Regions from separate parts of the Methylobacterium sp. BE186 genome, predicted to be linked through region 1. Evidence: riboswitches for the same ligand, from Rfam matches in the RefSeq annotation. Region 1 holds a riboswitch; the other holds the start of a gene.

Region 1 (9,019 bases):
CACTGTCTCGTCGCGGACGGAAATGTCCGCGATGCCCGGGAGGAGCATCTCCGCGCGACGGGGCGAACCTCGGCGCAGGCTTACGCCGCGCTCCTGAAGGCGCTCGCAACGGACGTCTCCTGCACCCTGATCAGTCCGGCCGACGTCGATGCGGCGCTGCCGGCGGGTGCCGATCTCGCAGGATTCGACGCCCTGGTCCTGACGGGCTCGGCGCTGCACGTGACGGAGGATCGCCCGGCGGTGCGGCGGCAACTCGACCTGATGCGCGCGGCGCTCGACGCCGGGCTTCCGGTCTTCGGTTCCTGCTGGGGCGTTCAGGTTGCCGCTGCCGTGGCGGGCGGTGACGCGGGACGCAATCCGCGCGGCCCCGAATACGGTTTCGCCCGGGGCCTCGTACCCAGCCGGGGCGGGCGCGGGCACCCGCTGCTCGATGGCCGCCCCGCCTCCTACGAGGCGCCGGCCATGCATCTCGACGCCGTGATCGTGCCGCCGCCCGGGGCCGAGGTGCTGGCCGGGAACGGCCGCCTGGATGTGCAGGCGATCGAGATCCGTGCGGGTACAGGCGTGTTCTGGGGCACGCAGTACCATCCCGAGCACGAGCTCGGCGCGATGCTGCGCCTGCAGGCCGCCGAGGTCGTCGAGGCGGGCTTCTGCCGGACGAGCGCGGAGGTCGAGGCCTACGCGGCCGATCTCGAGGCGCTGCACGCCGCACCGCGCGAGCGGACGGATCTCGCGTGGCGCCACGGTATCGGAGCGGAGGTGCTCGAGGCGTCGAACCGGCGTCGTGAGATCGCGAATTTCCTCGATCGGCTCGTCCGACCCCGCACCCGGCGCTGAGGTCAGGCAGCCCGAAACACGCCGACCGAGCCCTTCGGTTCGGGGGCGATGTGCAGCGGGCCCGGCCTGCGGAACAGGATCGCGAGGGGCGTATTCCGGATCGCGCGCTCGAAGCCGAGCGGCAGCACCACGGCGACCGCGGTGACGAGGAGGCTCGCGAGACCGACGTCGGCGACGATGCCCGTTCTGACCAGGAGGGTCCGGGTCGCCGCCATCGGCAGGAAGAAGGCGAGATAGATCACGATCGAACGGCGACCGCACATCCGGAGGGCAGCCGCGACGATTCCCCCGGCGCGGGTGAGCAGCGCGGCCACTGCCACGATGGCGAGCGCGCCCGCTCCTCCGAGGAGGAGGCTGACGAGCGGCAGGCTCGCGAGGGTGGGGAAGCCCGGCAGCGGCGAGGGCGCGAAGGCGAGCCAGCCCTCGATTCCGGCCCAGAGACCGAGGCCCGCGAGCGCCAGGGTGGGATGCGCGCGCACGGTGTCGGCGAAGGCGAAGATGCGCGAGGCGAACAGATATCCGCCGAGGAAGTAGACGTAGCGCGCGCAGAACTCCTCGAGGAGGTAGGACGAGGTCGCGACCGGCACGATCTGCAGGAGCGCGGCGAGCCCGAGGAGCACGGCCGGGGGCACCCCGCGCAGGAGCTTCGTGACCACCGAGAAGACCGCCAGGAGGTAGATGAACCAGAGCGTCGAGTAGGGCTCGACCAGCGCCCGTGCGAGATGGGCGAGGAACGCCGTTGGGCCGGCCCCGTCGACGATCTGGGCGTATTTGGCGGCCGACTGGATGAGGACCCAGAGCCCGTAGAAATAGGCGAAGTGCACCACTCTGCGATCGGAGAAGAGGCGCCAGTCCCGGTCGATCACGCGGCCGAGGAACAGCCCGGACAGCAGGAAGAAATCGGGGATCCGGAAGGGCTTGGCGAAGGCGACGACGGGATGCATGAATCCCTCCTCACCCATCGCCTCGCCGGTTCCCAGCGTCGAGTGCATCATCACTACGAGGATGATGCAGAGCCCTTTGGCGACGTCGACCCAGGCGAGGCGCATCGCCTCGTCGGGCCGCCCCGGTGCCGAACCCTCCACCGCCATGACGACGCTCCGCCGCTTGCTACGGCCCCGGAGCCTCCGCGCGCAGTCTTAACGGGTGGCCCTACGCGGCCGAGCGTCCCGGCGACATGCGAAACGCGGCGTTAAATCCCCTCAGCGGTCGCGCTTCGCGCCGCGGCGATCGCGCGTCATGCGGGTGGCGGCGTGAAAATCGTCGGGCTTCGTCCGCACCCAGGCGACGAAGCGCTCGATCTCCGGGTCCTCGCGAAGGGCCTCCACGGCGGACAGGCGCCGCGCGATCTCGGCCTCGCTGTAGCGGGCGTGGATGGCTGAGTGGCAGATCTGATGCAGGCGCACCGTCCCCTTGTGGGTACCACCCTTCAGCTTGGGCGTCAGATGGTGGAGGCTCGACCGGGCCCGCGCCGGAATCGGGCGTTCGCAGAGCGGGCAGATCACGGGCTCCGAGCGAGGGTTGTCCTGGGTCGCGGGGTCGTCCTCCCGCCAGCGCCGAGCCCGCCGTCCGACCATGCCCCTCCCCTCGCGATACGCCCTGCCAAACCCGTCATATGAGGCGGCGGACCGGCATCGGGAGGCGGCGCGTCACTCCGCCGTGCTCGGCAGGCACCGCGCCTCGATCCGCCCGCGGAAGAACGCCTCGGCCTTCCCGTCCGACGTGCCGAGGATCGAGACGTGGTCGCCCGGCACCGCCTCGAAATGGGCCGCTTGCCCGACCGCCTCCGCGAGCCTTCGGCCGAAGCTCGCCGGGATCACCGGGTCGGACAGGCCGTGGACGATTAGGACCGGGATCGTCGCGCCGGCGAGCCGCTCGTCGCTTCGGTAGGTGTCGAGCAGGAGGCCGGGCGGCGCCAGCGGGAAGCGCAGGCGCACCATGGCGGCCATCGAGTCGAACGGCGCCTCGAGATAGAGGCCGAGGGCCGCATGCCCGCGCGCGAGGGCGGCCGCGACGCCCGTGCCCAGCGAGTGACCGTGCAGCAGGATCGGGGCGCCCGGCGCGCGCCGGGCGACCTCGCGGTAGGCCGCCTCGCCGTCGGCGAGGAGCCCGTCCTCGCTCGGGCTTCCCGTCGATCCCGGGTAGCCGCGATAGGCGATGGCGAGCACGCCCCAGCCGCTCGCCGCCCACGGACCGGCCGTGAAGCGCGCGGCGTGCGGCTCCGGCCGCGAGCCGTTGCCGTGGAAGGTGAGGACGACGCCGCAGCCCGGCTCGGGCGGGCGCCAGAGGGCGCGCAGGGTCTCGCCGTCCCCGGTTCGCAGGCCGAAGCTCTGCACGCCTTCCGGCGGATCCGCCGCGATCGGAGCGCCCGGGAGCGACGCGCCGGGATAGATGAGCGACCGCTGGAAGGCGGCGAGAAGGCCGACGGCGCCGACATAGAGGGCGGTCGCCGAGAGGAAAAGGAGGCTGACGATGCGCATGCGGTCCGCTACCGGGAGGTGACGCTACGCTCGCCCTCGCCGCAAGGAGACCGATGCGCGCATTGACAAAGCGGGGCGCGGCGTCGAGATTTGAACCGTTCCGAGGGGAGCCCCGAGACAGGGGGCTGAGATTGGGCGCTCCGTCCTGACCCTTGAACCTGATCCGGCTCATACCGGCGGAGGGACGGGAACTCGCGGCCAGACGACTCGGCGGCCGCGCCCATTCTGACCTGTGACGAGTTCGGATCGCTCCAACGCCAGGAGAGATCCACGATGAACGCACCCGTCCGACCCCAAGACCTCCCGAAGGGCAGCCCCGAGACCGTGACGACCGGTCCGATCACCGGCTCGCGCAAGGTGTACGCCACCGTCGCCGGCCGCGACGACATCCGCGTGCCCTACCGCGAGATCGTGCTGAGCGAGCCCACCGAGGCGCCGGTGCGCGTCTACGACGCGTCGGGTCCCTACACGGAAACGGATGCGCGCATCGACCTCAATGCCGGCCTGCCGGGCGTGCGCGAGCCCTGGATCGCCCAGCGCGGCTACGCGTCCGTCGAGCCGCGCGCCGTCAAGCCGGAGGACAACGGCTTCGTCGGCGAGGACAAGCTCGTGGCCCCCTGCCCCGCCGAGCGCGTCGTGCGCCGGGCCGGGCCGGGCCAGAGGGTGACGCAGTACGAGTTCGCGAAGGCCGGCCTCATCACCGAGGAGATGATCTACGTCGCCCATCGCGAGAACCTCTGCCGCGCGGCGATGCTGGAGCAGGCCGAGGCCAAGCTCGCCGACGGCGAGAGCTTCGGCGCGGCGCTGCCGCCCTTCATCACCCCGGAATTCGTGCGGGACGAGGTGGCGCTCGGGCGGGCCATCATCCCGGCCAACATCAACCACACCGAGCTCGAGCCGATGGCGATCGGCCGGAACTTCCTCGTCAAGATCAACGCCAATATCGGCAACTCGGCCGTCACCTCGTCGGCGGCGGAGGAAGTCGAGAAGCTCGTCTGGGCGACGCGCTGGGGCGCCGACACGGTGATGGACCTGTCGACGGGCCGAAACATCCACAACATCCGCTCGTGGATCGTCCGCAATTCTCCCGTTCCGATCGGCACGGTGCCGATCTACCAGGCGCTGGAGAAGGTCGGCGGCGATCCTCTGAAGCTCGACTGGGAGGTGTTCAAGGACACCCTCATCGAGCAGGCCGAGCAGGGCATCGATTACTTCACGATCCATGCGGGCGTGCGTCTCGCGCACGTGCCGCTGACGGCCCGGCGCGTCACCGGCATCGTCTCTCGCGGCGGCTCGATCATGGCGCGGTGGTGCCTGGCCGGGCACCGGGAATCGTTCCTCTACGAGCGGTTCGACGAGATCTGCGACATCATGCGGGCCTACGACGTCTCGTTCTCGCTCGGCGACGGGCTGCGGCCGGGCTCGATCGCGGACGCCAACGATGCGGCGCAGTTCGCGGAACTCGAGACGCTGGGCGAACTGACGAAGATCGCCTGGGACAAGGGTTGCCAAGTCATGATCGAGGGCCCCGGCCACGTGCCGATGCACAAGATCAAGGTCAACATGGACAAACAGCTGCGCGAGTGCGGTGAGGCGCCGTTCTATACGCTCGGACCGCTGACGACCGATGTCGCGCCGGGCTACGATCACATCACGTCGGGCATCGGCGCCGCGATGATCGGCTGGTTCGGCACGGCGATGCTTTGCTACGTCACGCCGAAGGAGCATCTGGGACTGCCGAACCGCGACGACGTCAAGGTCGGCGTCATCACCTACAAGATCGCGGCCCATGCGGCCGATCTGGCGAAGGGGCACCCTGCGGCGCAGCTGCGCGACGACGCCCTGTCGCGCGCCCGGTTCGACTTCCGTTGGGAGGACCAGTTCAACCTCTCCCTCGATCCCGATACGGCGCGCAGCTACCACGACGAGACCCTGCCGAAGGATGCCCACAAGGTCGCGCATTTCTGCTCGATGTGCGGGCCGAAATTCTGCTCCATGAAGATCACCCAGGATCTTCGCGCCGAGGTTCTGGCGATGGAGGAAGCGGGCGAGGTCATCCACACCGCGCCCGTGATGTCGAGCGCCGAGCGGGAGGCCGGAATGCGGGCGAAGTCGGCGGAATTCCTGGCGGAGGGCGGCAAGCTCTACGTCGACGCCGCCGAATAGCCTTCCGCGATCGGACGAATACCGCGATCATCGGCCGGTCGGGCGCTCACGGGCTCCCGGCCGGCCGTTCTCGTTCCGGGCCGGAACCTCCACCGGAACGTGAGCAGCCGCGCCTTTGAAATCAGAAGATGTGTCGTCCGGCCCGCACGTCGAAGCGCGCCGCCGGGGCCTGTCAGGCCCCGTCCGGAAAGGTCAGCCCGTGATCGCATGCGATCTTCCGCCGATCACGGGCGCGTAGATCGCGATCATTGCTTCGCGGGGCACGACGCGGCGCGCGATAGACGCTTTTCCGATCAAGAAATTCTAGGGGGCCCGAACGTTCTGTTGCCAAAAGATGAAATTCATTTCTTTCGGCCCCGTGATTTTTTCGTCATTTCGTCGTTCGTGCTCACGATCTTTTAACGCTTTTTCGAGGTCCGCACGGGGCGCGGCCCGAATTTTACAGCGTGCTAACGGTGTTCGCGACTTGATGGGGCTCGTTTGCTTCCAACAGGAGCAGGGCCATGGACATCAGAGCCGTCGCAACATCCCCGCCGGTCGCCCCGGCAGCCTCGGTCCCGTCGACCCCGCAGCGTCAGGACGCGCGCCCGCAGGCGCAGGCGGCGCTCGCGCCCGCGGTCTCCCTCTCGATCGGCGAGGCGGCCGAGACGCGCAATGCGGCCGAGACGGCGCAGCAGAACGCGCGGAGCGGCGCCTACACCCGCGACGCCGAGAGCCAGACGCTGGTCTACCAAGTGGTCGACCCCGCGAGCGGCGACGTCGTCATCCAGATCCCCGACGAGGTCGTCCTGCGCGCCCGGGTCTATGCCCGGGAGGCGAGCGAGGCGGCGGCGCAGAAGCCCGGCGCCGCGGTGGAGCGGCGGGCCTGATCCGGCTCATGCCGACCAGAAAAGTCGGCGATCGTACAAATTTAACTGTCTCACTTAACGCGGCCGCAAGAGGCCCCGGTCCACAACGACGATGTTCTCCATGACGGAGGACAGAACTGCACAGGAAGCATCCATCATGTCCGCTGGTATCTCTCTCAACTCGTCCGTCCGTTCGAGCCTTCTGTCCCTTCAGGACACGGCTTCGCTTCAGGCGACGACGCAGAACCATCTCTCGACCGGCAAGAAGGTCGCGAGCGCCCTCGACAACCCGATCAACTTCTTCACCGCCGCCTCGCTGAACGACCGCTCGAGCGCGCTCTCGGGCCTGCTCGACGGCATCTCGAACGGCGTCCAGACGATCCAGGCCGCCTCCAAGGGCATCGACGGCATCACCAAGCTCGTGCAGTCGCTCCAGTCGACGATCACGCAGGCCCAGAACGACGCCGCCGCCAACCGCCCGACCAAGACCGGCACCGCCCTCTCGATCGCCGCGGAAGCGGTCGCCACCAACAAGGGCCTGAAGGACGTCACGCTCAACAAGAAGCTCGGCGGCGCCGATACCACGGCCGATCAGGCGACCTCGACCTCGTCGGGCGACATCGGCATCGACACCTCGACCAACAACACGCTGGCGCTGACGATCAACGCCGGCTCGACCACCTTCACGACGACCTTCTCCGCTACGCAGACGGTGCAGGATCTCGTGAACGCGGTGAACTCGTCCGGTATCGCGACCGCCAGCGTCGACGACAGCGGCAAGCTGACGGTGACCGGCACGGGCTCGAACACCCTGAAGGTCGGCCTCGGCTCGGGCACGGACGCGGCGACCGCCACGACCGACTCGAAGCTGGGCACGCTCAACGGCAAGCTCGGGCTTGCGACGACGGACTACACGACCGGCGTCACCGCCTCCGGTAACTCCACGGTCCGTTCGAACCTCGTCAAGCAGTTCAATGACCTGACGACGCAGCTCGACCAACTCGCCCGGGATTCGGGCTACAACGGCAAGAACCTGCTCGGCGGCGACACGCTGTCGGTGGTGTTCAACGAGAAGACCGGCAGCGCCCAGTCTTCGCTCAGCGTGCAGGGCACTACCCTGAGCTCCGCCTCGCTCGGCATCGGCCAGGCCGCCAACGGCACGGGCGGTCCGGCCGGGTCGTTCAACATCCAGGACGACACGTCGCTCACGACGGCCAAGGACACGCTGACGAACGCGCTGACCTCGCTGCGCTCGCTGGCCTCGACCTTCGGCTCCAGCCTCTCGACCGTGCAGACCCGTCAGGACTTCACCAAGCAGCTCTCCAACGTGCTGACCACCGGTGCGGACAACCTGACGAACGCCGACCTGAACTTCGAGGCGGCGAACTACACGGCCCTGCAAACCCGGCAGTCGATCGCCCAGCAGACGCTGGGTCTCGCCAACCAGGCCAACCAGGGCGTCCTCCAGCTCCTGCGCTGAGCTTTCGGACAGTCGAACATCGAGAGGCCGGGACGAAAGTCCCGGCCTTTTTTCTGTTTTGGTTATTCGCGAGCCGCCAACACTAACCGGGCCTTAACCACCTCTGCGTGATCTTCCCGATCATGTGATCCAAGCGAGCGCGGAGTTAACGATCCGTCGTCCTCGCGCTGGCGGTTTGGAGGCCCGAGATGGCGAACGACATCACCTTAAGTTCCTCGATCCGTTCGAGCCTTCTGTCCCTTCAGGACACGGCTTCGCTTCAGGCGACGACGCAGAACCATCTCTCGACCGGCAAGAAGGTCGCGAGCGCCCTCGACAACCCGATCAACTTCTTCACCGCCGCCTCGCTGAACGACCGCTCGAGCGCGCTCTCGGGCCTGCTCGACGGCATCTCGAACGGCATCCAGACGATCCAGGCCGCCTCCAAGGGCATCGACGGCATCACCAAGCTCGTGCAGTCGCTCCAGTCGACGATCACGCAGGCCCAGAACGACGCCGCCGCCAACCGCCCGACCAAGACCGGCACCGCCCTCTCGATCGCCGCGGAAGCGGTCGCCACCAACAAGGGCCTGAAGGACGTCACGCTCAACAAGAAGCTCGGCGGCGCCGATACCACGGCCGATCAGGCGACCTCGACCTCGTCGGGCGACATCGGCATCGACACCTCGACCAACAACACGCTGGCGCTGACGATCAACGCTGGCCCGACCACCTTCACGACGACCTTCACGGGCACGCAGACGGTGCAGGATCTCGTGAACGCGGTGAACGCATCCGGCATCGCGACCGCCAGCGTCGACGACAGCGGCAAGCTCACCGTGAAGGGCACGGGCTCGAACACCCTGAAGGTCGGCTTCGGCTCGGGTGCGAGCGCGGCCGCCGCCACCACGAACGCGCAGACCGGCGCGCTCAACACCAACTTGGGGCTCGCGGCGACGGACTACACGACCGGCGTCACCGCCTCGGGCAACTCCACGGTGCGCGCCAACCTCGTCAAGCAGTTCAACGACCTGACGACGCAGCTCGACCAGCTCTCCCGGGATTCGGGCTACAACGGCAAGAACCTGCTCGGCGGCGATCTCCTCACCATCGTCTTCAACGAGAAGACGGGCGCCAACCAGACCAAGCTCGATGTGCAGGGCACCACCCTGACCTCGGCCTCGCTCGGCATCAACCAGGCCTTCAACGGCACGGGCGGACCGGCGGGC
Region 2 (9,019 bases), on a different contig from region 1:
GTACGCCGGGCGCATGGACTTCGCGAAGGCGAGCGGGCTGGTGAAGGATGCGCTCAACGCCAAGGCGTGAATCACGGGCATGATCGGCAGGGTGCTGGGACTCAGCCAATGCGATCCGATAAGGTGTCCGGCTCGTCAAACCGGACCTGAGCGTGCGCTACCCGCCACACCTCCTCGATGAGATCCGCGCCCGCCTGCCGGCCTCCGACGTGATCGGCCGGCGCGTGCGCCTGAAGAAGGCCGGCCGCGAGTGGCGCGGGCTCTCGCCCTTCAATTCTGAGAAGACGCCGTCCTTCTACGTGAACGACCAGAAGCAGTTCTATCATTGCTTCTCGTCGGGCAAGCACGGCGACGTCTTCACCTTCCTGATGGAGACGGAAGGGCTGAGCTTCCCCGAAGCGGTCGAGCGCTTGGCCGGCGAGGCCGGGGTCGCGCTGCCGGCGCCGACCGAGAATGCCCGCGAGATGGAGACGCGGCGGCGCGGGGCGATCGAGGTGATGGAGCTCGCCGCCGCCTATTACGAGGAGCAGCTGCGCGCGCCCGCCGCCGCCCAGGCCCGGGCCTACCTCGACAAGAGGGGCCTCGGCTCGGAGATCCGCGCCCGCTTCCGCCTCGGCTATGCGGGCTCGGAACGCTACGGCCTGCGCGACTTCCTCGCGGGCAAGGACGTGCCGAAGGACCTCATGGCCGAGCTCGGCCTGCTCTACGCGGGCGAGGACGTCGCCGTCCCCTACGACCGCTTCCGCGACCGGATCATGTTCCCGATCGCGGATGTGCGCGGCCGCGTCATCGCCTTCGGCGGCCGCGCGATGCAGGCCGACGCCAAGGCGAAGTACCTGAACTCGCCGGAGACGCCGCTCTTCCACAAGGGGCAGGGGCTCTACAACCTGCACCAGGCCCGCAAGGCGGCCCACGAGCGCGGCACGATCGTCGCCGTCGAGGGCTACGTCGACGTCATCGCCATGACGATGGCGGGCCACGCCAACACGGTGGCGCCCCTCGGGACGGCGCTGACCGAGGAGCAGCTCGGGCTGCTCTGGCGGCAGGCGGACGAGCCGATCCTCTGCTTCGACGGCGACAAGGCCGGCCAGCGCGCCGCCTTCCGGGCGCTCGACGTGGCGCTGCCGATGCTGGAGCCCGGCAAGTCCCTGCGCTTCGCCCTTCTGCCGGAGGGGCAGGATCCGGACGATCTCCTGCGCTCGGGCGGTGCCTCCGCGATCGACCGGGTGCTGGAGGCGGCCAAGCCCCTCGTCGAGGTGCTCTGGGCCCGCGCGGTCGAGGCCGGCCCCACCGACACGCCGGAGCGCCGAGCCGGCCTCGCCAAGGGCCTGCGCGAGATGATCGCGATCATCCGCGACGAGACCGTCCGGAGATACTATCGCGACGAGATCGAGGAGCGGCTGCGGGCGCTCTCCCCGCGCGCCGCCCAAGCCCGTCCGGGCTTCCAGCAGGGCGGGCGCGCGAACGGCTTCCAGCGCCGCGGCGGGCGACCCGGCGACCCGCCGGCCTCGCCCCGGCTCACCGCGGCCCCGAGCGCACTGCTGGCGCGATCCTCGGGCTTCGCGGGGGGCGGGAACTTCCGAGAGGCGATGATCGTCGGCAGCCTCGTCGCCCATCCGGAACTCCTCGGTCTCAACGTCGAGGAATTGGCCGAACTCGAATTCGAGGATGCCGACGCGGTCACGCTGCGCTCCTTCCTCCTCGACCGCGCGGCCGAGGCGGCGGAGGCGGATGCCTCCCTCGTCGAGAGCCAGCTCACGCGCGCCGGCCTCGAGGAAGCGGTCGAGCGGCTCGCGTTCCGAGTCCGTCCCGGCGACCGATGGGCCCTCGATCCGCACGCCGATCCCGTGCGTCTCGAAGACGCATTGCGTCAGGCTATGATCTTGCACCGCAAGGCGGGAGCGCTACATAGCGAACTCCGCCAGGCTGAGCGGGCGCTGGTCGAAGAGGAAACCGAGGCCAATTTTGCGTGGCTCTGCGATGTCAAGGCACGCTTGGCCGTGGTGGCCGGAGCGGAGGCCGAGACGGATGTGCCGGAGACGACCGACTCGACCGCGCCGTAAAGCTGGTGCAAAGGCGTCGGAGCGACGCTCCGCCGCCGCATAGTTAACAATCGGTCAAGCGTCTTGCTTGCATACCGGATTGAGGATCGAAGCGGCCGGGTCGCGAACCGGTCGCGGTTCACGCGCATTGCGGCGTCGATGGCGCGGAGCGGCCCGAAAGCTCCCGCATCGCACCGCCACGAAAACAATAGGCTGATCATGGCGACGAAGGCAACTGAACGGGACGAGACGGACGCCGCTCCGGCGGAACAGACCGACGGGCCGCTCCTCGACCTGACGGATGCCTCGGTAAAGCGGATGGTGAAGCTCGCGAAGAAGCGCGGCTACGTCACCTACGAGGAAGTCAACGAGGTCCTGCCGGACGGTCAGTCGGATCCCGACCAGATCGAGGACGTGCTCGCCCAGCTCTCGGAGATGGGCATCAACGTCGTCGAGGCGGAGGAGACCGACGAGGCGGCGACAGAGCGGCCCGCCAACGGCGAGGCCGCCGAGGACGAGGAGGGCGCCGAGGGCACGGAAGTGGCCGAGGTCTCGCCTGCGCGCGCCGTCGCCGTGCGCTCGGAGACCACCAAGGAGCCGACCGACCGCACGGACGATCCCGTCCGCATGTACCTGCGCGAGATGGGCTCGGTCGAGCTCCTCTCCCGCGAGGGCGAGATCGCGATCGCCAAGCGCATCGAGGCCGGCCGCGAAGCGATGATCGCGGGCCTCTGCGAGAGCCCGCTCACGTTCCAGGCGATCATCATCTGGCGCGACGAGCTCGTCGACGGAAAGGTTCTGCTGCGCGACATCATCGATCTCGAGGCGACCTACGCGGGTCCCGACGGGAAGAACGCGCCCCAGATCGCCGAGGGCGAGGAGAGCGAGGAGAGCGAGCCGGCCGCGGCGCCCGAGGGCGGCGACGACGAAGACGACATGGAGAACAACGTCTCGCTCGCCGCGATGGAGGCCGAGATCAAGCCGCGCGTCCTCGAGACGTTCGACGCGATCGCCGACAATTACCGCAAGCTTCGCAAGCTCCAGAACGAGCAGGCCGCCCGGAAGGCGTCCGGCGAGGGCTCGACGGCCTCCCAGGGATCGAAGCTCTCCGAGCTGAAGGACGTCGTCGTCGCGGACGTGAAGTCGCTCTCGCTCAACAACAACCGCATCGAGGCGCTCGTCGAGCAGCTCTACGACATCAACAAGCGCCTCATCTCCCACGAGGGGCGGCTGATGCGCTACGCCGAGAGCCACGGCGTCGCCCGCGACGAGTTCCTGCGCCACTACCAGGGTTGGGAGCTCGACCCGAACTGGATGGAGCGGGTCGGCACGCTCGGCGGCAAGGGCTGGAAGAACCTCGTCGAGAAGGGCGGGCGGCAGGTCGGGGACCTGCGCGAGCAGATCCTGACGCTGGCCTCGGAGACAGGGCTGGAGATCGGCGAGTACCGCAAGATCGTCAACATGGTCCAGAAGGGCGAGCGCGAAGCCCGTCAGGCCAAGAAGGAGATGATCGAGGCCAACCTCCGCCTCGTGATCTCGATCGCCAAGAAGTACACCAACCGCGGCCTGCAGTTCCTGGACCTGATCCAGGAGGGCAACATCGGCCTGATGAAGGCGGTCGACAAGTTCGAGTACCGCCGCGGCTACAAGTTCTCGACCTACGCCACGTGGTGGATCCGGCAGGCGATCACCCGTTCGATCGCCGATCAGGCCCGCACCATCCGCATCCCGGTGCACATGATCGAGACGATCAACAAGATCGTCCGCACCTCGCGCCAGATGCTGCACGAGATCGGCCGCGAGCCGACCCCGGAGGAGCTGGCCGAGAAGCTGGCGATGCCGCTGGAGAAGGTCCGCAAGGTCCTCAAGATCGCCAAGGAGCCGATCTCCCTCGAAACTCCGATCGGCGACGAGGAGGACAGCCACCTCGGCGACTTCATCGAGGACAAGAACGTCGTCCTGCCGATCGACGCGGCGATCCAGTCGAACCTGCGCGAGACCACGACGCGCGTCCTCGCCTCCCTAACGCCGCGCGAAGAGCGGGTGCTGCGCATGCGCTTCGGCATCGGCATGAACACCGATCACACCCTCGAGGAGGTCGGCCAGCAATTCTCGGTGACCCGCGAGCGCATCCGCCAGATCGAGGCGAAGGCCCTGCGCAAGCTCAAGCACCCGAGCCGGAGCCGGAAGCTCAGGAGCTTCCTCGACAACTGAGCGGAGACCGCGACGCGGCGCTCCTCTCCAGCAGATCTCGGGGCCACCCGAGATCTGCCGCCTTCCGGGCATCGGCGGGTCCGATCTCGGAAGCCGGAATTCTGCTTTCCCGATTCTATTTCTGGTTTCAGCCGCGCGTCGGTAATGTCCGTGCGCCGCGAGCGAATCCCTGCGCGGCCATTGTCGCCCGCGCGTCCCACCACCACCTTGGCCGTATGCTCGATTCTGGCTCCCGAAAGTCGCCGTCCTCGCCGACCGCCGAAGCCGATGGCTCGGAGGCCGAGGGCGTGCCGTTCGGCCATCTCCAGGATTGCGTCGGCCTGCGCGACTGGCTGCTCAGCGAGGGGACACGGACGCTCGCCGCCGACGATCTCCTCGCCGGCCTCGCCGAGCGCCTGAACGCGCTCGACGTGCCCGTCGACCGGGCGAGCACCGCCATCGACACGCTGCACTCGGAATATGCCGGCGTCGGCCGCACCTGGAGCCGCGAGGAGGGCGCGACCGTGCGCCTGTTCCCGCACGGGGAGGCCTCGGACAAGGCGTACCGGGCGAGCCCCTTCTACACCGTCCATGAGACCGGCGACTGGCTCATCCTCGACCTCGCGGAGACCGCGGACGACGCCTACTCGATCATCCCCGAGCTGAAGGCGGCGGGCTACCGCCACTATCTCGTGGCGCCGCTCATCTTCACGAACGGGGCCCGCAACGGCATCACCTTCGCGACCCGCTCCGTGGAGGGGTTCCGCGACGACCACATCGCGATCCTGCGCTTCGTGATGCCGACGCTCGCCGCCGTGATGGAGATGCGCCTCGTCAACAAGCAGCTCGACCACGTGCTGCGGATCTACGTGGGCGACGAGCCGCACCGGGCGATCCTCTCGGGCGCCATCCGCCGCGGTCACGTCCAGCGCATCCGCTCCGCGATCCTGTTCGCCGACATGCGCGACTACACGCAGATCTCCGCCGAGATGACGCCCGAGGAGGCGGTCGACCTCCTCAACATCTTCTTCGACTGCCTCGTGCCCGCGATCGAGCGGGAGGGCGGCGAGATCCTGAAATATCTGGGCGACGGGCTGCTCGCGATCTTCCGCGAGCCGGGCGACGACCTCGGCGGCGCCGCCCAGGGCGCGCTGACCGCGGCGCAGGCCGCGCTCGCGGCCCTCGACGAGGCGAACGGGCTCGGCCGCTTCGCGAATCCGGTGGCCGCGGGGATCGCGCTCCATCACGGCGAGGCCGCCTACGGCAATGTCGGCTCCGGCGCGCGCCTCGACTTCACGGTGATCGGCCGCGACGTGAACCTCGCGAGCCGGCTCGCCCGGCTCAACCGGACGCTCGGCGAGCCGCTCCTCATGTCGAAGCCCTTCGTCGACTTCCTGTGGGGCGATCCGGAGCCCCTCGGCATCCACAGCCTGGACGGCTTCCCCGAGCCGATGGCGGTCTTCCGCCCCGCCGCCAAGCCCGCCGCCTGCCTGAAGCGGGCTTGACCCGGGGCGGCCGAGCGTCCAAATCTCAGGTGTTCCAGGGAGATCCCCGGCAAGGGGCTGAGAAACCGATGGGCCGTCCTCGCGAGGACGGCGGCGCGGAAATCCTTCGAACCTGATCCGGCTCATACCGGCGTAGGGATTGGACCGCGGGTTTCCGACAAGGGCCCGGTTGCTTCCGAGAGAAGCTGAAGGACACCAATCTCTGCGGGCCATCGCGGAGGGGAATCCTTGGCATCCGTGCCGATCTCACCCATCGGACTGCGCCGAGCCGGGCAGGGGCCTGCGGCGTCCGCCGGCCTGCCCGCGCGCGCCGACATCCTCGTCGTCGGCGGCGGCCTCATCGGCCTCTCGATCGCTTGGCGCCTCGCCGAGGCCGGCCGCTCGGTCACCGTGCTGGAGCGCGAAACCCTCGGCGCCGGGGCGAGCCTCGCCGCGACCGGCATGCTGGCGCCCGCCGCCGAGCACGAGCCCGGCTCGGACGCGCTGCTGCCGCTCGCCCTCGAGAGCCTGCGCCGCTGGCCGCACTTCCGCGACGCGCTGCAGGCGGCCTCCGGCCTGGAGATCGACTACCGGCAGGACGGCACGCTCGTCGTCGCCATCGGCCGGGACGAGGTGGAGCGCCTGCGCTTCCGCTACGACCTGCAGCGCCGCTCGGGCGTCGCCGCCGAGTGGCTGAGCGGTGCGGAGGTGCGTCGCCGCGAGCCGATGCTGCGCCCGACCGTGACGGCGGGCATCGCCTGCCCCCTCGACCATCAGGTCGACCCGAGGCTCGTGATGGCGGCCCTCGCCGCGGCCTGTGCGCGCGCGGGCGTCACGATAGGCGAGGGGATGCCCGTGACCGCCCTCGACTGGGCGGGCGGCCGCGTCGTCGGCGCCCGCACGGAGGCGGGGTGGATCACGGCCGAGACCGTGATCCTGGCGACCGGAGCCTGGAGCGGCGAGGGCGGCCTGCTGCCGGAGGCACTGGCGCTGCCGGTGCGCCCCCTCAAGGGGCAGTCGCTCGCGCTGCGCACCACGCGGCGCACGGGTACGCTCTCCGGGATGGTCTGGACCGAGCAGGTGCACCTTGCGCCCAAGAGCGACGGACATCTCATCGTCGGCGCGACGGTGGAGGATTGCGGCTTCCGCGCCGGCGTCACGGCGGGCGGCCTCTACGCGCTGCTCGAGGGCGCGCGCCGGGTGCTGCCGGGGGTCGAGGAGATGGAGGTCGAGGCGGTCTGGAGCGGCTACCGGCCGACCTCGGACGACGACGCCCCGATCATCGACGTGCTGGCGCCGGGCCTCGTCGCGGCGACGGGCCATCATCGCAACGGCTATCTCCTGAACCCGGCCACCGCCGACGCCGTGACGGCGCTCGTGCTCGACGGCGCGTTGCCCGATTACGCGCGGGCCTTCGGCCTCGGCCGGTTCCGGGACAGCCAGGGCATCAGGGCGACAGCATGAAGCTCACCGTCAACGGACAGCCCCGCGAGAGCGAGGCCGCCGACATCGAGGCCCTGTTCCGCTTCGAGGCCGAGGAGACCGGCATCGAGAGCCCGCAGGGCATCGCCATCGCGCTGAACGGCCGCGTCGTGCGCCGCAAGGACTGGGCGGAGACGCCCATCCGGGAGGGCGACCGCGTCGAGATCGTGCGCGCCATGCAGGGAGGCTGACACATGACACCATCCGACACCGTGACGCCGCTGCGCCCGTCCGAGGAGGACAGGCTCGTCATCGCGGGCGTGAGCCTCGGCTCGCGCCTCCTCATCGGCACGGCGGGGTATCCGACCCAGGCGATCATGCGCGAGGCGGTGGCCGCCTCGGGCGCCGAGATCGTCACGGCCTCGATCCGCCGCGTCTCCCTCCAGGGCCACGGGTCCGATACCGTTCGCATCCTCAAGGATTACCGCTTCCTGCCGAACACAGCGGGTTGCGAGACGGCGCGCGACGCGATCATGACGGCGGAGCTCGCCCGCGAGGCCCTCGACACGAACTGGATCAAGGTCGAGGTCATCGGCGACCGCGAGACCCTCTACCCGGACGTCGCGGAGCTGATCGAAGCCTGCCGCCACCTCGTCGACGACGGCTACGTCGTGCTGCCCTATTGCAACGACGATCCGGTCGTCTGCCAGCGCCTGCAGGATATCGGCTGCGCCGCCGTGATGCCCATGGGCTCGCTGATCGGCTCCGGCATGGGCGTGGCGAACCCAGCCAATATCGAACTCATCTGCCGCCGCGCCAGCGTGCCCGTCATCGTCGATGCCGGCATCGGCACGGCGTCCGACGCGGTGGTCGCGATGGAGCTCGGAGCCTCGGCCTGCCTCATCAACACGGCAGTGGCCAAGGCCGACGATCCGGTCCGGATGGCCCGCGCCATGCGCCACGCCGTCGAGGCCGGCCGCTTCGCCCATCTCGCCGGCCGCATCCCGCGGCGGGGCCGCGCCGACCCGTCGAGCCCGCAGCTCGGCCTCGTCGGCTCGTGAGAAAGCTGCCGTCGCCGCTCCTCGTCGTCACGGATCGGCACGGCCACACGCGCAGCCTCGTCGAGACCGTGGGCCGGATCCTCACGGGCGGCGGAAGCTCGTTCTGGCTGCGGGACGGAGATCTCGAACCGGCCGAGCGGCGGCGCCTCGCCTCGGATCTCCTCGCTCTCATCCGGCACGCCGGCGGCACCCTCGTGATCGGCCGCGACGCGCGGCTCGCGGCCGCGATCGGGGCGGATGGCGTTCACCTGCCCGGCGGCTCGACACCGGAGGACGTCGCGGCGGCCCGGCGCCTCCTGCCTGACGAGGCCCTGGTCGGAATCTCGGCCCACGCTCCGGCGGAGATCGCAGGGCTCGCCGCGGCCGGGATCGACTACGCGACGCTGAGCCCGGTCTTCGAGACCGCGAGCAAGCCGGGCTACGGCCCCGCCCTCGGCCCCGCCGGAATCGCGGCCGCAGCGGGACACGGCGTCCCGGTGCTCGCGCTCGGCGGCGTCACGCCGCGCGAGGCGGCCCTCTGTCGGGCCGCGGGCGCAGCCGGCCTCGCGGTGATGGGCGGCCTGATGCGCTCCGACGATCCGGCAGCCGAGGCGCGAACCCTGATCGCATCCTGGGAAGCGCGGGCCGAGACGGTGTCGGCCCGCTGATCACCGGACCCCGGCGCTACCGCGCCGCCGGCCCGTAGGGCGGCCTCGGGATCGCGCGGTGGGCTGCCCGCAATGCTGCGGACCAGCGCTCGCGCAGGTCGTGGAAGTAGGGCTCGCCCGCCTCGATCCGGTGGCTCACCTCGAGGTCGAGGGCGTTGCGCCGCGCGACC

The links. Region 1 has a riboswitch for thiamine pyrophosphate ahead of thiC (phosphomethylpyrimidine synthase ThiC). Riboswitches for the same ligand answer to the same signal wherever they lie in the genome.
Region 2: it holds a riboswitch for thiamine pyrophosphate, as region 1 does, so the genes downstream of both, thiO (glycine oxidase ThiO) here and thiC (phosphomethylpyrimidine synthase ThiC) in region 1, are expected to answer to the same signal.

What each region holds. Positions count from the first base shown of each region.
Region 1 covers NZ_JAVDVV010000005.1:256,958-265,976, forward strand. The annotation lists gene J2X36_RS08350 (glutamine amidotransferase-related protein) at 1-837, shown strand, start outside; gene J2X36_RS08355 (acyltransferase family protein) at 840-1,928, opposite strand; gene J2X36_RS08360 (restriction endonuclease) at 2,040-2,414, opposite strand; gene J2X36_RS08365 (alpha/beta hydrolase) at 2,487-3,317, opposite strand; TPP riboswitch at 3,411-3,519, shown strand; gene thiC (phosphomethylpyrimidine synthase ThiC) at 3,591-5,483, shown strand; gene J2X36_RS08375 (flagellar protein FlaG) at 5,987-6,352, shown strand; gene J2X36_RS08380 (flagellin) at 6,489-7,811, shown strand; gene J2X36_RS08385 (flagellin) at 8,000-9,019, shown strand, end outside.
Region 2 covers NZ_JAVDVV010000010.1:66,439-75,457, forward strand. The annotation lists gene J2X36_RS12870 (GatB/YqeY domain-containing protein) at 1-70, shown strand, start outside; gene dnaG (DNA primase) at 153-2,063, shown strand; gene rpoD (RNA polymerase sigma factor RpoD) at 2,262-4,256, shown strand; gene J2X36_RS12885 (adenylate/guanylate cyclase domain-containing protein) at 4,472-5,740, shown strand; TPP riboswitch at 5,768-5,897, shown strand; gene thiO (glycine oxidase ThiO) at 5,978-7,183, shown strand; gene thiS (sulfur carrier protein ThiS) at 7,180-7,392, shown strand; gene J2X36_RS12900 (thiazole synthase) at 7,396-8,202, shown strand; gene J2X36_RS12905 (thiamine phosphate synthase) at 8,199-8,849, shown strand; gene J2X36_RS12910 (peptidase) at 8,866-9,019, opposite strand, start outside.